One region of the Peribacillus sp. Aquil_B1 genome, then DNA from elsewhere that is predicted to be linked to it. Evidence: riboswitches for the same ligand, from Rfam matches in the RefSeq annotation. Region 1 holds a riboswitch; each other region holds the start of a gene.
What was found. A riboswitch is a leader RNA that binds a small molecule or an ion and turns the genes downstream of it on or off. The one in region 1 is predicted to bind cyclic di-AMP.
Positions count from the first base shown of each region.

Region 2: linked by a shared signal. The riboswitch ahead of MPH60_RS00690 (APC family permease) and the one ahead of MPH60_RS27160 (cation:dicarboxylate symporter family transporter) in region 1 are both predicted to bind cyclic di-AMP.
Region 3: linked by a shared signal. The riboswitch ahead of MPH60_RS22745 (TrkH family potassium uptake protein) and the one ahead of MPH60_RS27160 (cation:dicarboxylate symporter family transporter) in region 1 are both predicted to bind cyclic di-AMP.

Region 1 is NZ_JAKXEE010000011.1:8,052-11,202, forward strand. It holds gene MPH60_RS27155 (efflux RND transporter periplasmic adaptor subunit) at 1-642, shown strand, start outside; cyclic di-AMP (ydaO/yuaA leader) riboswitch at 844-991, shown strand; gene MPH60_RS27160 (cation:dicarboxylate symporter family transporter) at 1,164-2,423, shown strand; gene MPH60_RS27165 (hypothetical protein) at 2,484-2,726, opposite strand; gene MPH60_RS27170 (class I SAM-dependent methyltransferase) at 2,983-3,151, opposite strand, start outside.
Region 2 is NZ_JAKXEE010000001.1:132,147-135,297, forward strand. It holds gene MPH60_RS00680 (glycosyltransferase family 2 protein) at 1-410, shown strand, start outside; gene MPH60_RS00685 (GtrA family protein) at 370-825, shown strand; cyclic di-AMP (ydaO/yuaA leader) riboswitch at 1,142-1,285, shown strand; gene MPH60_RS00690 (APC family permease) at 1,425-3,151, shown strand, end outside.
Region 3 is NZ_JAKXEE010000004.1:306,141-309,291, reverse strand. It holds gene MPH60_RS22755 (MFS transporter) at 1-651, opposite strand, end outside; gene MPH60_RS22750 (hypothetical protein) at 1,008-1,199, opposite strand; cyclic di-AMP (ydaO/yuaA leader) riboswitch at 1,532-1,674, shown strand; gene MPH60_RS22745 (TrkH family potassium uptake protein) at 1,844-3,151, shown strand, end outside.

The DNA.
Region 1 (3,151 bases):
ACGAGTGAGGCAGATGGTGTAGTTAAAAATATCAATAAAAACCTGAAAAACCCCATTATATCCATTGTTTCGACAAATATGGCAATTGAAGGGGATTTCTCTGAAGAGGAAATGAAAAAGGCCGAAGTGGGCATGACTATAAAAGCAAGTTCCTCTGGTTCAAAAAAGGCATTGAAAGGGACGATAGGCCGCATCCATTCCTATCCCGCTGAAGAGCCGTCATTAAAAAAAGATAACAGATTTCCATTTCAGGCACTAATCGAATCGGAAGGTGAAGAAACGGAAGCTTTGTTGGTGGGATCCAAAGTGGATCTTACTGTAATAACCAATGAGAAAGCCGGTGTACCCTCCATTCCTATTGAGGCGGTACAATACCATAAACAGCCTTATATTTACAAATTGACTAAAAAAGGCTATGTGGATAAACATTACATTACAAAAGGGCTTAAGGCTGAAGGGATGCAAGAAATCATAAAGGGACCGTCGGTGGGGGACGTCATCCTAATGGAGCCGAATGTGGCGAAGAACCATTCTTATTTCATTACCCCAATTCAATTTGAAAAAGTGAAAGCAGCAACTTATAAAAAATTCACCTCTCGGGAAAAAGTAAGATATCTGTTGCTTGGCATGTTGGAAAAATAACCGCTTCTTTCATCAAGAGAGGTGATGTCCAAAAAGTTGTTAATTATATATCAATATAACTTATGTGATTGAAAATAGGGAAGAGTAATTATAGATACAATAGCTATTAATACAGAATATTCAGACATATTTAAGGACTTTTTCTAGAACGAATGAGAATAAATATTTACAGATTATCATTTTTAGTATAATATTTTATTATAAGTTAACTCGCTTAATCTTATTCCAAGAACGGGGGACCCATTTTTGTGGATTTTATCCGCTAGGGGTGAATTCAGAAATGAAAGGGCTTTTTGTGTTTCCAATCCTAACCCGACAGCTAACCTCGTCAGCGTCTTCAAGGGAACATGTGTGAATATTCACGCCTATAAGAAATCGACACATGAAGTGTCTTTTTTTTCGGCGTAAAGACAGAGTTTTTCCAAAAAAGAAAAATTACTTTCTTTTATTAGTATCTTGTTTCCCTTACCGAGACAAAAATGTTTTTGCATCAAAGACTTTATGGAAGGTGAGGAAAGTAAATGAAGAAATTCAAATTAAGTTTAGCTAGCCAAATTTTCATTGGTTTAATTTTAGGGATTATCGTTGGTGCCATTTTTTATGGTAGTGAGTCGGCCCAAAACTTTTTACAGCCATTCGGAGACATTTTCCTACGAATGATTAAAATGATTGTAGTGCCGATCATCGTTTCCAGCCTTATCGTTGCTGTTGCTGGTGTAGGTGATTTGAAAGCGGTAGGTAAACTAGGTGCTAAATCAATATCATACTTTGTTGTGGTAACTATGGTAGCGATTGCTGTTGGTTTAATTTCAGCGAATATCATCCAGCCTGGTGCTGGTGTGAATATGGACAAGCTAGAACAAACTGATATTTCTACCTATGTTGATACAGCCGAAACTAAGCAGCATGAATCGTTCGTAGATACAATCGTTCACATTGTGCCATCCAATCCAGTTAAAGCCATGGTAGAAGGCGATATGCTAGCGATCATTTTCTTCTCCGTGTTGTTTGGACTTAGTATTGCGGCCATCGGTGAAAAGGGTAAACCAGTATTCCGTTTCTTCCAAGGTGTAGCTGAAGGAATGTTCTACCTAACTAACATGGTCATGAAATTCGCTCCTATCGGTGTATTTGCACTAATCGGTGTGACTATTTCCAAATTCGGTTTGGAATCTTTAATTCCGTTAGGAAAGTTAGCGCTTTCTGTTTACGGAACAATGATTTTCTTTGTAATAGTCATTCTTGGTCTTATTGCGAAATTTGTCGGATTCAATATCTTTACTTTGATTAAACTTCTAAAAGAAGAATTGATTCTTGCTTTCTCTACTGCAAGTTCAGAAGCGGTTCTTCCGAAAATCATGGAAAAAATGGAGAAAGCGGGATGTCCGAAACATATTGCTACATTTGTTATCCCGACTGGATACTCCTTTAACCTTGATGGTTCTACATTATACCAAGCGTTAGCGGCTATCTTCATCGCTCAAATGTACGGAATCGATTTAAGTGCGTATGAACAAATTACGCTAATGCTAGTGTTAATGATCACATCCAAAGGGATTGCGGGTGTACCGGGTGTATCTTTCGTAGTTCTTTTAGCGACATTGGGAACTGTCGGTATTCCTATTGAAGGTCTAGCATTTATTGCAGGTATCGACCGTATTCTTGATATGGGACGTACAGTAGTAAACGTTATCGGTAATTCACTTGCGGCAATCGTTATCTCTAAATGGGAAGGTCAATTCAACCCTCCTTCCAAAAAAGAACTAGAACAAGTTTCTTAATACAAAAAATCCAGAGTGAAATGTCACTCTGGATTTTTTTTTGAATGAAACAGCTCTTCCTTATTTTTTGACGATCCAAAAGCGGCAATCGGAAGAGAAAGCGTTGACATCATCGTTTTCATGGAATAATTCACTTCGATAAAAGCTTTCGATGACTGTAAACCTTGCTTCCTCCAGGCACTCAAGTACTTCAAGTTTAGTTGGGATATGGAGGAAAGTAACTTCTTGAAGCGTCTTTCCGGATGTGATAATATCCCCAAATTCATAAAGCCTCTCATCTTGTTTACCAACACACCAAATCATTTCCTCTTGCTCCCAGAAGTTCAGGTGATTTTCGTTTTTATCACGGTCATGTGTTGTGAAATGAAGAGTCCTTCAGGTTTTAAAATACGGTTGATTTCTTTTAAAGCCAATGTGCGGTTTTTTCGCTGGGGATTTGAATTAACCCATTAAAAGCGAAAATTGCTTTATTGAATGATGAGTCGTTGAAAGGGAGGTTTGTTGCATCCCCAAGGATAAAGGGTATGTCCAGGTATATTCATGCGCTATTTTTTCGGCTTCATAGCATGGCTGGTGTTAGGTCGTTTCCCGTTAGATTTTGAAATCCCTTCTTATAGAGAGCGAAGGTGGTTCTTGCTGTACCGCATCCGATATCAAGGATTGCATCTTCCTGATTTAAATATTTTTCGAATGCATATTTCTCTGATTGCCACAGACCTAAACTTTTA
Region 2 (3,151 bases), on a different contig from region 1:
GAAAAGAAAGATTGGCCGGGGAAACGAAATATCCATTTAAGAAGATGGTTGCTTTTGCGCTTGATGGCATTACTTCCTTTTCAGTTACACCGATTCGGCTTGTCTTATGGCTAGGATGTCTTTCCTTTTTCATTAGCTTACTTTTTGGGTCTTACTTTTTATGGTTAAAGTTTTATGGACAGACTGAAACTGGTTGGACCTCATTAATCACCTCCATTTGGTTGATCGGCGGACTGCAGTTGATTGCTGTCGGCTTGATTGGGGAATATATCGGTAAAATCTATAATGAATCCAAACGCCGGCCTAAATATATTGTTGATCTTGATCTATTTAATCCGCTCGATTTGAAAAAACGGGAGCAACTGGACAATGAACGGAACAGTATTGAAAAACTATCTAAAACACACTAACTCCTTCATCCGTTTTTTATTGGTTGGAATAGTCAATACAGCGGTTGGACTTTCCATCATGCTTTTTCTTATGAATGTCCTTGAATTATCATACTGGGTCTCCACCTTTTTCGGCAATGGTACGGGAGCTATAACGAGTTTTCTTTTGAATAGGACTTTTACCTTTAAAAGCGATATAGAATGGCGGCGAGGAGTTGCCCGTTTCTTTTGCGTCATCCTGATTTGTTATTCCGCAGCTTATTCTATAGGCCAAGCTATTGCAGAATCTCTGGAAGGATCCGTTCATTTATCCATACAACAAAATTTGGCTGTTCTCATAGGAACAATCTTTTATACCGTGCTTAACTATATTGGCCAGAAATATTTTGTCTTTAAAAAAGGCAATTTGAGACCAATTCAAGAAGGAAGGAACTAATTAGGTGAATCAGTGGAATAGTGCCCCTATCGGACAGATGCGATCCGAGCTGGGGCAGAACTGGTTAATTTCTTTCAACGCCTTCTCCATGAGGCTGATTTTTTTCCTTTTCAGACCACCCTTTGTTCATCGACTCCTGGATTATTTCTGTATTAGACGTTTACTTACCTCCTTTCCGACCTTCGAATCATGTCATTGCAGGACTTATGTTATATACGTCAAAACAAAACCTCACGAACAAAGAATTTTTCAGTTTTTGAGCAAAATTTTCATTTACTTTTCCATTACACGGGAGTATGATAATCAACAGTTTCATATTTCTAAATCGCTTAAACCTTATGGTGCGGGGGACCCGTTATTGGGATTGTCTACAATCCAAGGGGTGAATCCTTTAAAAGGTAGGGCTACTCTAAGGCCCGAATCCGACAGCTAACCTCGTAAGCGTTATATGAGAAGGAAGGTGGAGCTTGTTAGACAAAAAAATTGATGTCTACAGGTCTATTTAGCTATGACTTGTAGGCATTTTTGTGTTTCGTCTCGTTTTTTTGCTACAGCTGGGTAACATAAACTTATAAATTAACTATGGTGGTGACTACTTAGTGTTATCTTCTATAAAAAGGTTCTTGATTGGAAGACCTTTAAAGTCAAATGCGCTTGGTGAACAAAAGCTTAACAAAACAAAGGCTTTGGCGATATTATCTTCTGATGCTTTGTCTTCGGTTGCTTATGGACCTGAGCAAATATTGATCGTTCTGATCACAATCGGTGCTGCAGCATTCTGGTATTCCATCCCTATCGCGATCGGGGTATTGATCCTGTTAGCGGCATTGATTTTGTCCTATAGGCAAATCATTTTCGCTTATCCGCATGGCGGGGGGGCTTATGTGGTTTCAAAAAACAATTTAGGAGTCAATCCAGGGTTGATAGCCGGAGGATCCTTATTGGTGGATTATATATTAACAGTGGCTGTAAGTGTTTCGGCAGGTACGGATGCCATCACGTCCGCTTTTCCCGGCCTGCACTCATATAATGTCATCATAGCCATCATTTTCGTCATTCTACTTACAATCCTGAACCTGCGGGGGGTTACGGAGTCGGCCTCTGTCTTGGCCTATCCGGTGTACCTATTCGTTTTAGCATTGTTCATCTTGATTGGTGTTGGAATTTTCAAGATTTTGACGGGGGGAGTTTCACCGGAATTACACACGTCACTAGGGACTCCGGTAGCGGGCATCAGTTTATTCATCCTGCTAAGAGCATTTGCATCAGGAAGCTCCGCATTGACAGGAGTAGAAGCAATTTCCAATGCAATCCCGAACTTTAAAGATCCAGCCCCGAATAATGCGGCGAAAACTTTAATAGCGATGGGTTCATTGCTAGCTGTATTATTTTCGGGAATCGTATTCTTAGCCTATTATTTAAGCATCGTTCCAAGCGCAGAGGTGACGGTCGTCTCCCAGATCGCTGAAGAGATCTTTGGACGGAATTTCATGTATTTCTTCATTCAAGGTACGACTGCATTGATCTTGATACTTGCGGCCAATACTGGCTATTCGGCCTTCCCTCTGCTTGCGGTAAATCTGGCGAAGGATAAATTCATACCAAGGGCGTTTACGATCAGAGGGGACCGATTAGGGTATTCCAATGGAATCATCATACTGGGACTCGCATCCATCATCTTGATAGTCGCATTTGAAGGACATACAGAAAATCTTATTCCGCTTTATGCGGTAGGGGTATTCATTCCATTTACGTTGTCCCAGACTGGCATGATTGTTAAATGGCTCCGCGAAAAGCCAAAAGGCTGGATGATGAAATTAACCATTAATTCAATTGGTGCCATAATTAGCTTTATCGTCACGATGATATTCTTTTTAACCAAATTTACTCAGGTTTGGCCTGTATTGATTTTTTTACCTATCATCATTTTAATTTTTCATCGAATTAAAAAGCATTATGAAGCAGTTGGTGACCAACTAAGGATTACAACATGTGAGCCGATCTTACCAATTGAAGGAAATATCATTATTGTACCTGTGGCAGGTATAACCCATGTGGTTGAGAACTCTTTAAATTATGCAAAATCTCTATCTGCACATCAGGTGATTGCCGTTTATGTCGCTTTTGAAAGAGAAGACGAAAAGAAATTCGAAGAAAAGTGGGAAAAATGGCAGCCAGATGTCAGACTCGTTACACTGAATTCTTATTACAGAAGTATCATTCAACCACTAACTAAATTTGTGGACACAGTTGAACATAAGGCTAGTGAATCCAATTATAAAGTTACGGTGATCATCCCCCAATTCATTCCGAAGAAGGGCTGGCA
Region 3 (3,151 bases), on a different contig from region 1:
GCTGAAGTCCAGGACGATGCCCCAATCCTTTTTCATGATGGTCCAAGACAGGTAGTGACTGGATTGTTCAAGGGGATGATCCTTTTCAAGATTAGGCATGAATAGAGTGATGATACCGGATAACAATAAGGCAGCCGCGTTAATATAAATCGCCAAAACGGGAGTACCAATCAAGAAAAGGATCCCCGCTAGCGCCGGCCCAATCAAAAAAGCTCCAGAATCCATTAAGCTTCGTAATGAGTTAAATCGTTTCCTCTGTTCAACGGGAATTAATTTTGTAATATACGACCTTGATGTTGTTACGAACATGGCCCCTGCCATATTGATCACGAAGACAACGGAATAGATGACCCAAATAGAAGAAGTCAATGGCAGCAAAGCTATGAATACCGTGCGAAATAGGTCAAGTGCCACCATAAGATTCCGCTTATTTATCCGATCGATCACGCTGCCTGCCCACACATTCGTAAATAGGGCAGCCATCGGTTTTACGATATAAAGTCCAGCTACCGCCAAGGCTGAATCAGTCATATCCAGAACGATTAAATTAAGTGCAATGAAATAAACCCAAGAACCGAAGTTGGAGATACCAATTCCGCACAATAGAATGGATGGGTATTTCCAGGATACTAATGTATTTCTTAATGTCATCGCTTCTCCCCCTTTGACCGAACAATAAAAAAACCGTCCCCACGCAATGGTCTCGGGACGAGGTCAATTTGCGGCGCCACCTCTATGCGTCACCATACATCCCCAACTACCCTCAGCTGCTCGAGGCTCTTTTGGAAAGTGGTCATTTCATTTACTTTTCTCCTCTTTACGTCCACATTATTTATTTCTAAATTTTAACATTAATGGTTTTGTAATGTAAATAACGCAAAAAAACTCATTTAAAATAAATGAGTTTAAAAGCAAAACAACATATGGATTTTTCGCTCAGCGTTCCCGGATAGAACACAGGGATTTTATAATTGAATACCGCTAATGATGTTGGGGATTTGGTTGATTTACCTTAGGGAAAACAATTTTAAAAACGGATTCTTTTTCTTATCCGTTATCCTTAACTCATCCATGATGATTTGATCCTCATGATCGGCTATCCATTTCCTTAGTGCATCTTTATCCTGGCATTGTGTTAAATATGTCTGGCCACCCTTGCCTGTAGCATTAATAACATATCTATTGAACGTCTTCTCCATAATTGCCCGCCTTTTTAATAAAATGTATTGAATTTTTAAATACGAATGCAATGCTTTTTTCTTTATCATTTACAAAAGAAACATAATATATCTATTACAAATTTTGATTGGCAAATAGCGTGTTTTGCTTAAAAGTATTGAATAAAGTACATCGATGCCATTTATCATAATCGGATTAATCGAACCTATCATAATGTGCTAACTAATATTTGTCAATACGTTTTTAAAATGTAAATGAATCGTAAATTTTCAGTCTTGTTAAAGAAATATTTTTTTGCGATTTAGGGGTTTACAACTGCTAAATGATGGGAGTAGAATACGTTTATCAATTTAATGCATTTCGGCCTAAACTCAAGGGAATTGAGTACGGAGGACCCAATCAATTGGGGTTAATTCTGCCTTGCAGAAGGGATGAGATCAGCTCTTTCGCCATCCTACCCGTCAGCTAACTTCGTCGGCTAAAGCGAAGGAGGTCATAAGACCGCCTATTTCGGGAGTTTTTTTGCACGCTTTTTGTGGCAAAATAACTGTTCGTTGTTTTCGCTGGTCTTTTTATTATGCCTTTAAAAAGATTCTGATATCAGATTGATGATTAAAATATCATACAGTTTTACACAATTTTTTTATAGGTAGGGATGATCAATTTGATAAAAGCAAAAAATTTGTTGGATCCGCCAAAAATCCTTGTACTCGGGTTTGCCATCCTGATACTTATCGGGTCCTATATATTGACCCTGCCGATTTCTACTGAAAGTGGGAATGGTCTTTCTTTTCTTGATGCTTTATTCACCGCAACCTCCGCTACTTGTGTAACAGGGCTGGTCGTAGTGGATACGGGATCGACCTTCACCACTTTTGGTGAGTTGGTCATCTTAACACTGATTCAGATAGGCGGCTTAGGGTTCATGTCATTTGCGACGTTTTTCTTTTTCCTTTTAGGCAAAAAGATTTCTTTAAAAGGCAGGTTACTCTTGCAGGAATCCTTAAATAACCTATCCATGGCAGGTGTAGTCAGATTAGTGAAGCGGCTTTTAATTTTCACAGCCATCATTGAGGGCATTGGCGCCCTTATTTTATCGATTCGCTTTTCTTTTGACATGCCAATCGGCAAAGCAATCTATTACGGGGTATTTCATTCCATATCGAATTTCAATAATGCCGGCTTTGATTTAATGGGGGAATTCAGGAGTTTGACTCCTTATGTATCTGATCCATTCGTAACCCTTACCGTCGCCTTCCTCATCACGTTTGGCGGAATAGGTTTTATCGTGATGAATGAACTATACGAATATCGGAATACCCATCGTTTATCCGTACATACGAAGATTGTTCTGGCGACTAGCTTGACCCTTACGATTGCCGGTGCAATTTTAATCTTTTTATTCGAGTTCGGCAATGCCAAGACATTGCAGCCTTTATCTCTCATGGGTAAAACGCTGTCATCATTATTTCAATCGGTATCACCAAGGACGGCAGGCTCCAATACGCTGAATATCCCTGATTTAACTCAGCCAACATTACTGCTCATCATTTTTCTGATGTTCGTCGGGGCTTCACCCGGATCGACTGGCGGCGGGATTAAAACGACTACATTAGCAACGCTTGTTGGAACGGTTTGGTCACAGATTAAAGGAAAGGGTGATGTGGTATTATTCCGGCACCGCATTGTGAGTGAAACGATCTTTAAAGCATTATCCGTTACATTCATTGGCGTATCCATGGTTTCAATCATCTCCATTCTGCTGACCATCACTGAAAGCGGAACTGATTTCTTGATGATTTTGTTTGAAGCCACTTCAGCATTCGCCACAGTGGGACTTTCAATGGGCTTGACCCCGGAATTATCACCGGTTGGCCGGATGCTCATCATTTTTACGATGTTTGCAGGCCGGGTGGGTCCTTTGACTTTGGCCTTTGCTATCGCCATGAGGCGCAAACCAGATCCGTTCCGC